DNA from 2 places in the Aminobacter sp. P4_D5 genome. Region 2 is predicted to be linked to the other one. Evidence: riboswitches for the same ligand, from Rfam matches in the RefSeq annotation. Region 2 holds a riboswitch; the other holds the start of a gene.
What was found. Region 2 has a riboswitch for thiamine pyrophosphate ahead of thiC (phosphomethylpyrimidine synthase ThiC). Riboswitches for the same ligand answer to the same signal wherever they lie in the genome.

Region 1: linked by a shared signal. The riboswitch ahead of thiB (thiamine ABC transporter substrate binding subunit) and the one ahead of thiC (phosphomethylpyrimidine synthase ThiC) in region 2 are both predicted to bind thiamine pyrophosphate.

Annotation. Positions count from the first base shown of each region.
Region 1 covers NZ_JBFUIP010000049.1:17,719-24,626, forward strand. The annotation lists gene AC1DWF_RS13120 (ABC-F family ATP-binding cassette domain-containing protein) at 1-1,651, opposite strand, end outside; gene AC1DWF_RS13125 (thiamine diphosphokinase) at 1,654-2,298, opposite strand; TPP riboswitch at 2,403-2,523, shown strand; gene thiB (thiamine ABC transporter substrate binding subunit) at 2,570-3,574, shown strand; gene thiP (thiamine/thiamine pyrophosphate ABC transporter permease) at 3,812-5,428, shown strand; gene thiQ (thiamine ABC transporter ATP-binding protein) at 5,425-6,150, shown strand; gene AC1DWF_RS13145 (M48 family metalloprotease) at 6,414-6,908, shown strand, end outside.
Region 2 covers NZ_JBFUIP010000036.1:31,047-40,451, forward strand. The annotation lists gene thiC (phosphomethylpyrimidine synthase ThiC) at 1-1,525, opposite strand, end outside; TPP riboswitch at 1,643-1,759, opposite strand; gene AC1DWF_RS10550 (thiamine pyrophosphate-dependent enzyme) at 1,946-3,181, shown strand; gene AC1DWF_RS10555 (alpha-ketoacid dehydrogenase subunit beta) at 3,185-4,198, shown strand; gene AC1DWF_RS10560 (dihydrolipoamide acetyltransferase family protein) at 4,201-5,514, shown strand; gene lpdA (dihydrolipoyl dehydrogenase) at 5,519-6,916, shown strand; gene AC1DWF_RS10570 (F0F1 ATP synthase subunit A) at 7,205-7,954, shown strand; gene AC1DWF_RS10575 (LVIVD repeat-containing protein) at 8,037-9,405, opposite strand, start outside.

The DNA.
Region 1 (6,908 bases), on a different contig from region 2:
TCGAAGCTGTCACCGCTTCCATCTTCTTGGGCAGGTTTTCGAGCGCGAATTTCTGCTTGAACGACAGCTTCTTCGATGCTGCCTTCGGCGCTTCGGGCTCGCCGCGGCCACCTGACGCCTGGCCGTTGGCGGCTTTGCGCGATTTCCGGTCCTCAAGCTTGGTGCCGCCGCGCTGGGCCAGCATGTCGGCATAACCACCGGCATATTCGATCCAGCGGCCTTCGACGTCGGGCGCGATGATGCTGGTCACCGTACGGTCGAGGAAGTCGCGATCGTGGCTGACGAGGATGACGGTACCGGCAAAACCGGCGACCAGTTCCTGCAGCAATTCCAGCGTCTCCATGTCGAGATCGTTGGTCGGTTCGTCGAGCACCAGCAGATTGGCCGGGCGTGCCAGAACACGCGCCAGGATCAGCCGGGCGCGTTCGCCGCCCGAGAGCTCGCGCACCGGCGTGCGCGCCTGCTCCGGCTTGAACAGGAAGTCCTTCATGTAGGAGACGACGTGGCGCTGCTCGCCATTGATGACAAGGTTTTCGCCGCGCCCGTCGGTCAGGTAGCTCGACAGTGTCTCGTGCGGATCGACAGCCTCGCGCTTTTGGTCGAGGGTGGCGATCTCAAGATTAACGCCGAGCCGGATCGTGCCGGCGTCGGGCTCAAGCTCGCCGGTCAGCATCTTGAGCAGCGTCGTCTTGCCGGCGCCATTCGGCCCAACCAGGCCGACACGGTCGCCGCGCTGGATGCGGGTGGAAAAGTCCTTGACCACAACGAGGTCGCCGAAAGCCTTGTCGATGTTCTTGGCCTCGATGATCAGCTTGCCGGATTCGGCCGCCTCACTCGCCACCATCGTCGCCACGCCTTCGGCACCGCGATGGCCCCGGAAGCTCTGGCGCATCGTCTGCAGCTCACCGAGCCGGCGCATGTTTCGCTTGCGCCGCGCCGTCACGCCATAGCGCAGCCAGTGCTCTTCGCGCACGATCTGGCGGCCGAGCTTGTGTTGGTCGCGCTCTTCCTCCTCGAGAATCTGGTCGCGCCATTCCTCGAAATGGGCAAAGCCACGGTCGAGCCGGCGCGTCTGGCCGCGATCGAGCCAAACCGTGTTGCGGCTGACGCGCTCGAGAAAACGCCTGTCGTGCGAAATGACGATCAGCGCTGATGAGGTGCGGATCAGTTCTTCCTCCAGCCACTCGATAACGGCAAGGTCGAGATGGTTGGTCGGCTCGTCGAGCAGCATGATGTCGGGCTCGGGCGCCATGACGCGGGCAAGGGCGGCACGCCGCGCCTCGCCGCCCGACAGGTCGGCCGGAGACTCTTCGCCGGTGAGGCCAAGATGGTCGAGCAGATAGGTGGCGCGGTGCGGGTCATCTGCGGGTCCGAGACCAGCCTCGACATAGGCGCGCACCGAAGCGAAGCCATCCATGTCGGGCATCTGCGGCAGGTAGCGGATCGTCGCCGACGGCTGGCGGAACACCACGCCATCCTGCGGTTCGACCAGCCCGGCAGCGATCTTGAGCAGCGTCGACTTGCCCGACCCGTTGCGCCCGACCAAAGCGATCTTGTCGCCCGAAGCCGCCGACAGCGATGCGCCATCAAGCAGCGGCGTGCCACCGAAAGTCAGACGGATGCCGTCAAGATTGAGAAGCGGTGGCGCCATGTTCAGAATTCCAAGGCAGGAAAGGGATGGGCGAGAAGCAGCGCGCGGCCGCTACCGAGCGAAACACGCAAGGTGCCCCGCACTTCGTTGGAGAGTGTCAGCGATGAGCCGAACGGCACGTCGACGCCGTTGAGCGGCCATTTGGCGCCCTCTTCGGACAGGCCAGACAGTTCGGAAAAAGCAAGTACGGAAAACAACGTGCCGTCGTCATAGTCGAAGCTCATCGTGCCCGGCAAAAGCGGATGCGCCTCCTGGCGCCCGCTGGTCAGGATCACCTCGGTGCCAGCCTCGGCAAGCCGCAGCGCCAGAGCGAGGTGGAGAAAGGCATGGTCGGCGCGCGGGCCGCCGAAGGCACCGACGAGCACCAGCGAGGTCGCGCCGCGCTGGAGTGCCGCCGCGATAGCGAGTTCGCCGTCGGTCTTGTCCTTTTCCTCAGGAAACGTCTCGCGCGGCAGGTCGGCAAAGCGCGGATCGACGTCAGCCGGCACGGAATCGAAATCGCCGAGCCACAGCTCCGGCATCAGTTCCAGGGTGGTGGCGTGGCGAATGCCGGCATCGGCCGCGATAACACGGCTGCCCGCGACCTGACGGTCGACGAGCGGCGTGCGCAAAAGCTCGCCGCCAAGGAGTATGGTGAACCGGGTCATGGCAGCGCATTACCAGTCCGGCGGCCGAAACGGAAGGCCGCGACGTTGGTTCGTGGCCGGCAAACTACCGCTTGCGTGGCCTGCGGCACGGCCCTATTTGTTGAACCGCTCTAACGGGGTGCCTGACGTGTTCACACGCGTCGGCTGAGAGGCATGGGGAAATCCAGCCAACCCGCTGAACCTGATCCGGTTTGTACCGGCGGAGGGATTAGATGCTTCGGACGCCCGGCGCTTCAAATTCCCTTTCAACACCAATAAAGGAGGCGCGCCGATGCGCACGATCTTGCTGTCCTTGACCTCGGCCCTGGCGCTTGCCGCCGCAGCCTTTCCGGCCGCCGCCGAAGGCAAACTTACCGTCTACACCTATGAAAGCTTCACTTCGGAGTGGGGTCCCGGCCCGCAGGTCAAGAAGGCCTTCGAGGCCGAATGCGGCTGCGAAGTAGACTTCGTTTCGGTTGCTGATGGTGTGGCCCTGCTCAATCGTGTGAAACTCGAAGGCGCCTCGACCAAGGCCGACATCGTGCTCGGCCTCGACACCAACCTGACCGCCGAGGCCAAGGCGACCGGCCTGTTTACCCCGCATGGCGCTGCCGGCGAAGACGTCAAGGTTCCCGGCGACTGGAAGGACGACACTTTCGTGCCTTACGACTACGGCTACTTCGCCGTGGTCTACGACACCGAAAAGCTGAAGAACCCACCCAAGAGCCTGAAGGAACTGGTCGAGGGCGACCCCGAGCAGAAGATCGCGATCCAGGACCCGCGCACCTCAACGCCGGGCCTCGGCCTGCTGCTGTGGGTCAAGTCGGTCTATGGCGACAAGGCGCCGGAAGCCTGGGCCAAGCTCAAGGGTCGCGTTCTGACCGTGACGCCGAGCTGGAGCGAGGCCTACGGCCTGTTCACCAAGGGCGAGGCGCCGATGGTGCTGTCCTACACCACCTCGCCGGCCTACCACATGGTCGCGGACAAGTCTGAGCGCTACCAGGCGGCATCCTTCGAGGAAGGCCACTATCTCCAGATCGAAGTTGCCGGCATCACCACGACAGGCGCCAAGAATCCGCTGGCGGAAAAGTTCATGGCCTTCATGACGAGCCCGGGTTTCCAGGACGTGGTGCCCGAGACCAACTGGATGCTGCCTGCCGGCAAGACCGACAAGCCGCTCGACCCGGCCTTCGACAGGCTGGTGAAGCCGGCCAAGACGCTGCTGTTCAGCGCCGACGAGGTTGCTGCCAACCGCAAGGCCTGGGTTGATGAGTGGCTCAGCGTGATGAGCAAGTAAGTTCTATCGACCTGCGATGGCTGTGCTTGAACACCCCCCTCTGGCCTGCCGGCCATCTCCCCCTCAAGGGGGGAGATTGGCTGCGGCACTGCCTTCGCCAACGTTAGATGTTGTCGAAAGTAGAGGGGCGTTGAAGCTGCTGATCTCCCCCCTTGAGGGGGAGATGGCCGGCAGGCCAGAGGGGGGCGGGGCGGAGCGCAACCTTCCGCAGTTTGCCATCCGTCCGACCGGCTCAGCATGTCCATGAGCCGTCGCGACCACCGCATCACCGCTGGCATCGCAGCGCTCGCCGCCATCGGCGTGCTGATCGGCGGGGCGTTTGCCGGCCTTGGCATCGAAGCCCTGCGCAACCCTGAAGGTGCGGCCGCCGCCTTCGACGGTTATCTTTTCCGTGTCGCCCGCTTCACGCTGTGGCAGGCGCTGCTGTCGACGCTGCTATCGGTCGCTCCCGCGATCCTCGTAGCGCGCGCCTTGTCGCGGCACCCGCAATTTCCCGGCCGTGGGCTGATCCTGCGCCTGTTTGCCGTGCCGCTGGCACTGCCGGCCATCGTCGCAGCGCTTGGCATCCTGTCGCTCTATGGCCGCGCCGGCTATTTCGCCGAACCGCTCGTGGCGCTGACCGGCGGAACATGGCCCGGCATCTACGGCCTGTCGGGCATCCTCGTTGCCCATGTCTTCTTCAACCTGCCGCTGGCGACACGGCTGATCCTGGAAGCGCTGCAAACGGTGCCGACCGACCAGTGGCGGCTGGCGAGCCAGCTCGGCATGGGCTCGCGCGCAAGCTTCCGCCTCATCGAATGGCCGGCAATACGCGCGTCCCTGCCCGGCATCGCCGGGCTGGTGTTCATGCTGTGCATCACGTCTTTCACCATCGTGCTCACGCTCGGGGGCGGACCAGCTGCAACGACGCTGGAAGTGGCGATCTACCAGGCGCTGCGCTTCGACTTCGACCCCGCCCGCGCTGTCGCGCTCACCTTGCTGCAAATCGCGCTCACTGCCGTTGTGGTCTTCGCCTTGATGCGGCTAGGCGCCAACACGACCGGCGACGCCAACCTTCCGGTGGCACGTCGTAGCTACATCCAGGCAAAGGCAGGCGAGAAGGCGCTCAACGTCGCGGTGATCCTCATTGCCCTCCTCTTCGTTGGCGGGCCGATGCTGGCGACCGTCGCCTCCGGGCTCAAAGCCGACCTTGGCCGCCTCGCCGGCGAGGCATCGGTGCAGCGCGCGACGCTGACCAGTATCGTGCTGGCCACGCTGTCGGCAACGCTTGCCGCAGCACTTGCCCTGTCGCTGGTGATGGCACGCCGGGCAGTGGCCGGCAGCAGACGGGGTGACAAAAAATCGCTGCTCGAACGCTTCACCGATACAGGTGCTGGTTTCGTGCTGGTGGTGCCGCCGATCGTCATCGGCGCTGGCTGGTTCGTGCTGGTGCGGCAGACGGTCGACGTGTTTGCACTGGCGCCATTCATGGTCGTCACCGTCAATGCGGTCATGGCGATGCCGTTTGCCGTCCGCGCAGTCCGCCCTGCATACGATGCCGCGAGCGAACGCCACGAAAGGCTGTGCGCCCAGCTCGGCATATCAGGCTGGAGCAGGTTGCGGCTGATCGACTGGCCGGTGCTACGTCGCCCGCTGGCAACCGCCTTCGCTTTTGCCATGGCGCTGTCGCTCGGCGATCTCGGCGTGATTGCCCTGTTCGGCAGCGACGCGGTGCAGACCTTGCCTTATCTTCTGCTCGCCCGCATGGGCAGCTACCGCACCGACGATGCGGCTGGGCTGGCGCTGATGCTTGGGTTGTTGTGCCTTGCCTTGATGATGCTCGCCGACCGCCTCGGCAGGGAGACTTCGAAATGACCTCGACACGTGCGGCGGTGCGCCTCGACCAGGTGGTGTTCAGCTACAGCGACACCATGGTGCGCTTTGACGTCGACTTCGCGCCCGGCGAGATCACCGCGATCATGGGGCCGAGCGGTGCCGGCAAATCGACACTGCTCAATCTCGTTGCCGGCTTCGAGACGCCGCGTGAAGGCCGCGTTCTGATCGGCGGTGCGGATCTGACCTCGGCGCCCCCAGCCGAGCGGCCGGTGTCGATGGTGTTTCAGGAAAACAATCTGTTCGCCCATCTCGACGTTGCCAAGAATGTTGGTCTGGGGCGTTCGCCGGCGCTGCGGCTGAGCGCCACTGACAGGCAGGATATCGTGACAGCGCTCGCGCGCGTCGGCCTTGCCGGCATGGAAAACCGCCTGCCGCGTGAGCTGTCTGGCGGCGAACGCCAACGTGTCGCGCTCGCACGCGTCCTGGTGCGCGATCGCCCGATTCTCCTGCTGGATGAACCCTTTGCCTCGCTTGGACCAGCGTTGCGTGACGACATGCTCGACCTTGTGGCAAGCGTCCAATCAGAACGCAGCATGACCGTGCTTTTCGTGACACACCAGCCCGAAGATGCGCGAAAACTCGCCGAAAACATGGTTTTCGTCGAGTCCGGGACGGTTTCCGCAACAGGAAAGACTGCAGATTTCTTTACCAATTCTGGACCTGAGGCGTTCCGACACTATATCGGCAGTGAACGGCGATGACACGATCACGCCGAGTTGCCCGGAAGCGGACATAATTTACAGCCAAATCGCCATATTGGCGGTAATGGCCTTATTGTGTTGGCAAGCTGAGTCTGGCTACGTCCTGGGACGCGGGCCGGTATCTGCTTCGCCTGCCGCCGAAGGAATTTGAAAGGACGCGAGCTCTGCCCATCTGCCGCGACGGACTGATCGAGACGAAAACGCCCCGCTACACGCGACTAGCCATCGCTGTGGCGCTGTCGGCGTTCGTCTCCGGTTGCCAGATGCTCAACACCTCCGACATTCGTGAATCCGGGTTCCAGCCGTCCAACAATCCGGTGACGGTCGACAACGTCACCCGCAACGACAAGCTCGCCGAGATCGCCAAGGCCCAGCATCCGCGCATCCTGGCGACCTATGGCGGCGAGTATTCCGATCCCAAGCTGGAGCGCATGGTCGCCAAGGTCGTCGGCTCCCTGACGACGGTTTCCAGCAACCCGAACCAGACCTACCGCATCACCATCCTCAATTCGCCCAACGTCAACGCCTTCGCCCTGCCCGGCGGCTATCTCTACGTAACGCGCGGGCTACTGGCACTGGCCAATGATTCGGCCGAACTGGCGGCGGTCATCGCGCATGAGATGGGCCACGTCACCGCCAATCACGGCATCCAGCGCCAGCAGAAGGAAGCCGAGGAAGTGCTGGCGACCAAGGTCGTCACCGACGTGCTCGGCGAAAGCCCGACGGCCAAGGCAGCGCTGATCCGCGGCAAGCTGCGG
Region 2 (9,405 bases):
TGACCTTGGACGCAGGATGACCCTTGGCGAGATCGGCGGCATGGGCCGCGATCTTGTAGGTGATGACGCCGACCTTGACGTCGTCGCGGTCGGGCAGGCCGAGATGCTCCTTGGGGGTGACGTAGCAAAGCATGGCCGTGCCGAACCAGCCGATCATCGCCGCACCTATGCCCGAGGTGATGTGGTCGTAGCCGGGCGCGATGTCGGTGGTCAAAGGCCCAAGCGTGTAGAAGGGGGCTTCGCCGCAGACTTCCAACTGCTTGTCCATGTTTTCCTTGATCTTGTGCATCGGCACATGGCCGGGGCCTTCGATCATCACCTGGCAGTCCTTGGCCCAGGCGATCTGGGTCAGCTCGCCAAGCGTTTCCAGTTCGGCGAACTGGGCTGCGTCGTTGGCGTCGGCAATCGAGCCGGGGCGCAGGCCGTCACCGAGCGAGAAGGCGACGTCATAGGTGCGGCAGATGTCGCAGATTTCCTCGAAATGCTCGTAGAGGAAGCTTTCCTTGTGGTGATGCAGGCACCACTTGGCCATGATTGAGCCGCCGCGCGAGACGATGCCGGTGACCCGGTCGACGGTCAGATGGATATAGGGCAGCCGCACGCCGGCATGGATGGTGAAATAGTCGACGCCCTGTTCGGCCTGCTCGATCAGCGTGTCGCGGTAGATTTCCCAGGTCAGGTCCTCGGCAACGCCGCTGACCTTTTCCAGCGCCTGGTAGAGCGGCACAGTGCCGATCGGCACCGGTGAATTGCGGATGATCCAGTCGCGGATGTTGTGGATGTTGCGGCCCGTCGACAGGTCCATCACCGTGTCGGCGCCCCAGCGGATCGACCACACCATCTTTTCGACCTCTTCGGCCATCGACGAGGTCACAGCCGAGTTGCCGATATTGGCGTTGATCTTGACCAGGAAATTGCGGCCGATGATCATCGGCTCGCTCTCTGGATGGTTGATGTTGGAGGGGATGATCGCCCTTCCACGCGCAACTTCTTCGCGGACGAATTCAGGTGTGACGAAGTCGGGAATGACAGCGCCAAAGCTCTCGCCGTCGCGCTTCATCTTCTCGCGCAACTGCTCGCGGCCGAGGTTTTCGCGGATGGCGACGAACTCCATCTCCGGCGTGATGATGCCGGCGCGGGCATAGGCAATCTGGGTGACTGCGCGTCCGCCGGTGGCGCGCAGCGGCTTGTTGCGGACAGGGAACTCCGGCGTCAGCCTTTCGCCCGAGACAAAGCCGTTGTCCTCGGCTTTCACGGTGCGGCCGTCGTAACGTTCGACGTCGCCGCGGGCGACGATCCAATCCTCGCGCAGCCTGGCCAGGCCGCCCTCGATATTGGTTGTCACAGTCGCGTCGGTGTAGGGACCCGACGAATCATAGACCGTGACGGGCGGCTCCATGGCGGTCGGGTGCACCGAGATTTCGCGCATCGGCACGCGGATGCCGGGGTGGATGAGACCTGGTTTGTGGACCTTTTTCGAGGCGGGCAGTGCGCCTGTTGTGACGGTCGGGGTCAGGGCATTCATGGTGAGCCTCCTTGCTCTGATGCAACGGAGACCCAGTTCGTGCGATGAGGAGGAGGTGAGACCTTGCCTGAGGGACTTCGAGCGTTTGCTCGAATGCCGATGCCGGAAGAAGCCGACCCGCGAAGCCTCGCACCGTCCCTACGCCAGTGTGAACTGGATCAGGTTCAACGGGTCACTGCGCTGCGCGAGCTAGCAGTATCTCAGCCCCTTGTCGGGACCCCCCTGGTGAGCCTTAAGGATGAGCGCGGAACGGGCCTTCTGTCAACCGGGCTTTCGATATTGTCGCGACAATGCCAAACTCACCGCGGACGGCCATTGCGGTTTTCAAAGCGTTGGGATAATAGGTCAGCGTTACTGACATAAATTGTCTGCCGCGCAGGGAGGACCAGTTGGCCTGCGCGCGAGACAGGAGGAACATCCGTGACGGACAATCCCTCGCCACTCAAGTTCCACGTGCCCGAGCCCGAGGTTCGGCCGGGCGGGACGCCCGACTTTTCCAACGTGCCGATTCCCAAGGCCGGATCGGTCATGCGACCGGAGGTTGATGTCGATCCGCGCAACATCCGTGATCTCGCTTATTCGATCATCCGGGTGCTTAACCGCGAAGGTGATGCTGTCGGGCCCTGGGCCGGCACGCTGACCGACGAGGAACAGCTCGAAGGCCTGCGCCACATGGTGACGCTGCGTACTTTCGATGCGCGCATGCAGATGGCGCAACGCCAGGGCAAGACCTCGTTTTACATGCAGCATATGGGCGAGGAGGCGGTGAGCTGCGCCTTCCGCAAGGCGCTCAATCCCGGCGACATGAACTTCCCGACCTACCGCCAGGCCGGCCTGCTGATCGCGGGCGGCTACCCGATGGTCGAGATGATGAACCAGATCTATTCAAACGAGCGTGACCCGCTGAAGGGCCGTCAGCTGCCGGTGATGTATGCCTCGAAGGAGCACGGCTTCTTTTCGATCTCGGGCAATTTGACGACGCAGTACATCCAGGCCGTCGGCTGGGCGATGGCCTCGGCGATCAAGGGTGACACCAAGATCGCAGTCGGCTGGGTCGGCGACGGTGCGACGGCGGAAAGCGATTTCCACGCAGCGCTCGTCTTCGCATCGACCTACAAGGCACCCGTCGTGCTCAACATCGTCAACAACCAGTGGGCGATCTCGACCTTCCAGGGCATCGCCCGCGGCGGCTCCGGCACCTTTGCCGCGCGCGGCCTTGGTTTCGGCATTGCGGCGCTGCGCGTCGACGGCAACGACTATCTCGCCGTCCATGCCGTGGCCAAATGGGCGACCGAACGCGCGCGGCGCAACCTCGGCCCGACGCTTGTCGAATATGTCACCTACCGTGTCGGCGCGCACTCGACCTCCGACGATCCGTCCGCCTATCGGCCCAAGACCGAGTCCGACGCCTGGCCGCTCGGCGACCCGGTGATCAGGCTCAAGAACCATCTGATCAAGCGCGGTCTGTGGTCGGACGAGCGCCACAAGCAGGCCGAGGCTGAGATCCTCGAAACCGTCATATCAGCGCAGAAGGAAGCGGAAAGCCACGGCACCTTGCATGCCGGCGGTAAGCCGTCGACACGCGACATGTTCGAGGGTGTCTATGCCGAGATGCCGCCGCATCTCAGGCGCCAGCGCCAGAAGGCGGGGGTATAAGCCATGCCGCGCATGACAATGATCGAAGCCATCCGCAGCGCCATGGACGTTGCCATGGGGCGCGATGACGATGTCGTGGTCTTCGGCGAGGACGTCGGCTATTTCGGCGGTGTTTTCCGCTGCACGCAAGGCCTCCAGCAGAAATACGGTCGTTCGCGTTGTTTCGACGCGCCGATCAGCGAATTGGGCATTGTCGGTGCCGCCATCGGCATGGCCGCCTACGGGCTCAAGCCATGCGTCGAGGTGCAGTTCGCCGACTACGTCTATCCAGCATATGACCAGATCGTTTCGGAAGCGGCACGATTGCGCTACCGATCCAATGGCGAGTTCACCTGTCCGATCGTCGTGCGCATGCCGACCGGCGGCGGCATCTTTGGCGGACAAACCCACAGCCAGAGCCCCGAGGCGCTTTTCACCCACGTTTCAGGTCTCAAGGTGGTGGTTCCGTCCAATCCGCTCGATGCCAAGGGCCTGCTGATCGCTTCCATCGAAGATCCGGATCCGGTGATCTTTCTGGAGCCGAAACGATTATACAACGGCCCCTTCGACGGCCATCACGACCGGCCGGTCACGGCATGGTCGAAGCACGAACTGGGCGAGGTGCCCGATGGGCACTACACCACGCCACTCGGCAGGGCGGAGATCCGCCGGCCGGGCTCTGATGTGACTGTGCTGGCCTATGGCACCATGGTCTATGTCGCCCAGGCGGCTGCCGAGGAAACCGGCATCGACGCCGAGGTCATCGACTTGCGCACGCTGTTGCCGCTCGATCTCGACACCATAGTCGCCTCGGTCAAGAAGACCCGCCGCTGCGTCATCGTCCATGAAGCGACATTGACCTCCGGCTTCGGTGCCGAACTTGCAGCGCTTGTGCAGGAGCACTGCTTCTACCACCTCGAAGCGCCGATCGCGCGCGTCACCGGCTGGGATACGCCTTATCCGCATGCGCAGGAGTGGGACTATTTCCCCGGTCCGAAGCGTGTCGGGCAGGCGCTGATTGAAACGATGGAGGCCTGAGCATGGGCGAACATGTCATCAAGCTTCCCGACGTCGGCGAAGGCGTGGCCGAAGCCGAGCTGGTCGAATGGCACGTCAAGGTCGGCGACCTTGTCCGCGAGGACGCAGTGCTTGCTGCCGTCATGACCGACAAGGCGACGGTCGAGATCCCGTCGCCGGTCGATGGCGAGATCAGCTGGCTTGGCGCCGAAATCGGCGACACCGTCGCTGTCGGCTCGCCGATCGTGCGGATCAAGGTGGCCGGCGATGCGCCAGCTGACACGGCGCCTGCCAAAGCACCCGCTCCGGCCGAGCGCGAGGGCAAGGATGTTGCGCCAACTGTCGCCGCGGAAACCGCTTCTGAGCCGGCTAAGAAAGTCGAATCAACACCCGCTGTGAAGGCTCCCACACCGGCCGCTGCACTCAAGCCAATGCCGCAAGCGACCGTTGGCCTGCCCCGACCGGAAGGCGAACGGCCCATTGCTTCGCCCGCTGTCCGCCTGCGCGCCAAGGAAGCCGGCATCGATCTGCGTCAGGTCCCAGGAACTGGTCCCGCTGGCCGGGTCACGCATGAAGACCTCGACGCTTTCGCCTCGCGCGGCGCACAGCCGGCAGCAACTGGCTTGGAGGCCAAGACCGGGGTCGAGGAGATCAAGATCGTCGGCCTGCGCCGCCGCATCGCCGAGAAGATGTCGCTGGCCAAGTCGCGCATTCCCCACATCACCTATGTCGAGGAAATCGACGTCACGGCACTGGAGGAACTGCGTACCAAGCTCAACGCGTCGAAAAAGCCGGACAGGCCGAAGCTGACGCTGTTGCCATTCCTGATGCGGGCGCTGGTCAAGGCGGTTGCCGAGCAACCGCAGCTCAATGCGCTGTTCGACGACGATGCCGGCGTCGTCATGCGCCATGCCGGCGTGCATATCGGCATGGCCGCGCAGACGCCGGGCGGGCTCGTTGTTCCCGTGATCAAGCATGCCGAAGCGCGCGACCTGTGGGACTGCGCCGCCGAGGTCAATCGCCTTGCCGATGCCGCCAAGGCAGGCACGGCGACGCGAGAGGAACTGACCGGCTCGACCATCACCATCACCTCGCTGGGCGCGATGGGCGGCGTCGCCACCACGCCTGTCATCAACTACCCAGAGGTGGCGATCGTCGGCGTCAACAAGATCATGGTGCGGCCGATGTGGGACGGCACCCAGTTCATACCGCGCAAGATGATGAACATCTCCTCCAGCTTCGACCATCGCGTCATCGACGGCTGGGACGCGGCGGTCTTCGTCCAGCGCATCAAGGCGCTGCTCGAAGCGCCGGCAATGATCTTCATGGAAGGCTGAGGCGATGAAGGAAATTTCCTGCAAGCTTCTCATCATCGGCGCCGGCCCCGGCGGCTACATCTGCGCCATCCGCGCCGGCCAGCTCGGCATCGACACGGTGATCGTCGAAGCGGCCAAGCCGGGCGGCACCTGCCTCAATGTCGGCTGCATCCCCTCCAAGGCGATGATCCATGCAGCGGATGAGTATCTCAAGGTCTCCGAGATGGCTGGAGGCACCAGTCCGTTCGGCATCAGCGTATCGGCGCCGGTGCTCGACCTTGCCAAGACCGTCGCCTGGAAGGATCGTATCGTTGGCCGCTTGACCAGCGGCGTGGCTGGGCTGCTCAAGAAGGCCAGGGTCAAGTCGGTGCAGGGCTGGGCGCGCTTTCGTGACGGCAAGACCGTCGAGGTCGACACCGAGACCGGCTTGCAGGTGATCCGCGCTGAAATCATCGTCATTGCCACCGGTTCCGCGCCGGTCGAACTGCCGTTCCTGCCCTTCGGTGGGCAGGTGATTTCGTCAACCGAGGCTCTGGCACTCAAGCACGTGCCGGCTGAGCTTGCCGTTGTCGGCGGTGGCTATATCGGGCTGGAGCTCGGCACTGCCTTTGCCAAGCTGGGCTCAAAGGTGACCGTCGTGGAAGCCTTGCCGCGCATCCTGCCGCAATATGACGCCGAACTGACGCGGCCCGTCGCCAAGCGCCTGGAAGCGCTCGGCGTCAAGGTGATGACGGGTGCAAAGGCCAAGGGGCTCAGCGCCAAGGGCGATGCGCTTCTGGTCGAGGCAGCCGATGGCAGCGAGCAGAAGATCGCGGCCGACAAGGTGCTTGTCACCGTGGGCCGCAAGCCGCTTGTCGAAGGCTGGGGGCTGGAGGAGATCGACCTCGATCGCGACGGCCGTTTCATCCGCATCGACGAACAGTGCCGCACCTCGATGCGCGGCATCTACGCTATCGGCGACGTCACCGGCGAGCCGATGCTGGCGCACCGTGCCATGGCGCAGGGCGAAATGGTCGCCGAGATCGTCGCTGGCCACAAAAGAAGCTGGGACAAGCGCTCGATCCCCGCTGTCTGCTTCACCGATCCAGAGATCGTCACTGCAGGCTTGTCGCCCGACGAAGCAAAAAACCTCGGTATCGAGATCAAGTCATCGCAGTTCCCGTTTTCGGCCAATGGCCGGGCGATGACGCTGGCGAGCGAGGACGGCTTCGTGCGCATCGTTGCGCGCGCTGACAACCATCTGGTGCTCGGTATCCAGGCGGTCGGCGCTGGCGTTTCGGAGCTGTCAGCGGCCTTCAGCCTGGCCATCGAGATGGGCGCACGGCTGGAGGATATCGCCGGCACCATCCATGCCCATCCAACTCAGAGCGAGGCTTTCCTTGAGGCCTCTTTGCGCACGCTTGGCCATGCGCTGCATATCTAATCTGTGACGCGGCCCTGCGCCGCGTCACCTCGTGCCTTGCCGTGGCGTGCCGCTTAGGCTAACAAGCCCACGCACTGGACGACCAGTGCCTTGAACGCTCGGGGACGGCCCCATCCAAAAGATGGCGCCAATAATTGCTACCCCGACCGAAACTCATCTCAAAAATCGCGAAAAAGCTGCGGAACCGCTTTTGGCGGACCGTAGGCACGCTTGGTCAATTTTGGCTTCCGGATATGGCTCCGGTGCGCGCGCTTTCGCATCAGCAATCGAACCGACCGGAGAGGCACTGTGGCCGGACCAATAGAACAATTTGAAATCAAGCCGATTTTCACCCTCTTCGAGTTTGCGGGGCAGGAATTCGCTTTCACCAACTCCGCCGCTTATATGGTGGGGGCAGTGGTGTTCGGCGGGTTGTTCCTCATGCTTTCGACGAGCGGTCGAGCGCTGGTGCCCTCCCGCCTGCAGTCGATCACCGAACTGATCTACGAGTTCGTGTCAAAGACGCTGCGCGACAATGCGGGCGAGAGCGGCATGAAGTTCTTTCCGCTCGTCTTTTCGCTGTTTGTCTTCATCCTGATCGCCAATCTCGCGGGCTTGTTCCCCTACGCGTTCACGGTCACCAGCCACATCATCGTGACCTTCGCTTTCGCCATGCTGGTGTTCGGTACGGTCACGATCTACGGCATCTGGAAGAACGGCCTCGGCTTTTTCCGCCTGTTCATGCCCTCCGGTGTGCCGCTGCTCTTGTCGCCGATCATCGTGCCGATCGAGATCGTCTCCTATATCTCGCGCCCGATCAGCCATTCGGTGCGTCTGTTCGCCGTCATGCTCGCCGGCCACATCACGCTCAAGGTCTTCGCCGGTTTCGTGGTCAGCCTCGGCAGCATGGGAACCCTCGGCATCTTCGCCGCCATCCTGCCGCTGACGATGACGGTCGCGCTCACCGGGCTCGAACTTCTGATGGCGGTGATCCAGGCCTACATCTTCACCATGCTGACCTGCATGTATCTGAACGACGCGCTGCACCCCGGCCATTGATCAGGCACAAGTCACTTGAAAACAAAAACCCCGGCGTAAAGCCGGGGTTGATGGATTGGCGGCTGTCGGCCGATCTCGATTCTCAGTCGCGCGGCGGCCAGACCTTGTCGCTCATGCCCATCTTGGGTTCGCCCAGCAGCGGTGTCTTCAGCGCATAGACGCCGTCGATCGCAAACAGCCAGATGATATTGCGGTCATATTCGGTGAACACCGCAAAGCTCGCATTGTCGTAAGTGTAATCCGGCATCTCCTTGTCTGTCGGGAAACGCGGAACGAAATAGCCGGCGATCTTGGGATCGGCGGGGTTCTTGACGTCGAAGAGCTGCAGACCGGCATTGTAGAAGGCATATGGCGCGAGCCCGTCGCGGCCATGGCCCGGCTGGTGCGTGGTGCCCGAGCGCTTCGGCCCAAAACTGCCCTTGCGCTGGCAGAAATCGGTGAAGTTCGCGTCCTTGGGCGGTGTCGGCCGCGGCAAGGTCGCCACGATCTCCGGCTTGGCCGGATCCTTGGCGTTGATCACCAGCACATCCTTGTAGGGCTCGTAGCAGTTCGAGTTCATCGGATAGCCGTTGGCGAAGACATAACCGGTGCGGGCGTACTGGGAGGTGTCGACATTGTCGAACTCGGTGCCTGCGAAGCTCGGCGCAATGCCGACATGCCCCTTCATCTCAGGGTTGTCGGGGTTGGTCAGGTCGAAGGTGTAAAGGCCAAGCCCGCCCATGGCGCCGAAGGCGATCTTGCCGCCCTTTTCCACCGGCGTCGGCAGGAATGGCGGCATGCGCGAGCCCATCCACGAGGTGCGGTTGCCGGCGCGCGGGTTCATCAGGTAGGCGTTCTCGCTCGCCTTGTCGCCGACCACCTGGCCCGGCACCTTGACCTGGCTGACGAACACCGGATTGGCCGGGTCCGACATGTCCCAAACCTGGTAGCCCGGCGAGTGCAGATAGTCGGGGTATTCAGTCAGCGCGTAGGAATCGTCGGGTGCGGCCGACAGATACATGTATTTGCCGCCGAACCATGCGGGTGCGTCGAGCGAGCCCGAGCCCTGCTGCTGGCCGATCGGCGCGTCCGGGTTCTTGGTGTCGGTGGTGCGGGTCGCGATCAGTTTCCAGTCGCTCGGCAGCGGGCCGTTCATCTCATAGACCTTGAAGCCCTTTAGTGAATTGTATTTGCGCAGCGATTCGACGATGTCGGGCTGGGTGCGCTTGTTGTCGAGAATGCCGAAGCGGCCGATTTCGTAGGAAGCGACGACGACATTCTTCTGGAGCTTCTCGCTCCAGGCCATGGTGATGCCGCCGAAATAGTCCTGGACCGTCTTGGCGTCCCAATCCTCGCTGGAGCCTTCCGGCCCCCACACGCCGCCCTTGGAATAGACGACAGTAGCCTTGGCCGCGTCGGTGATGTCGAGCACGCGCATGTAGTCACGATCGTGCACATACATGTAGCGCTTG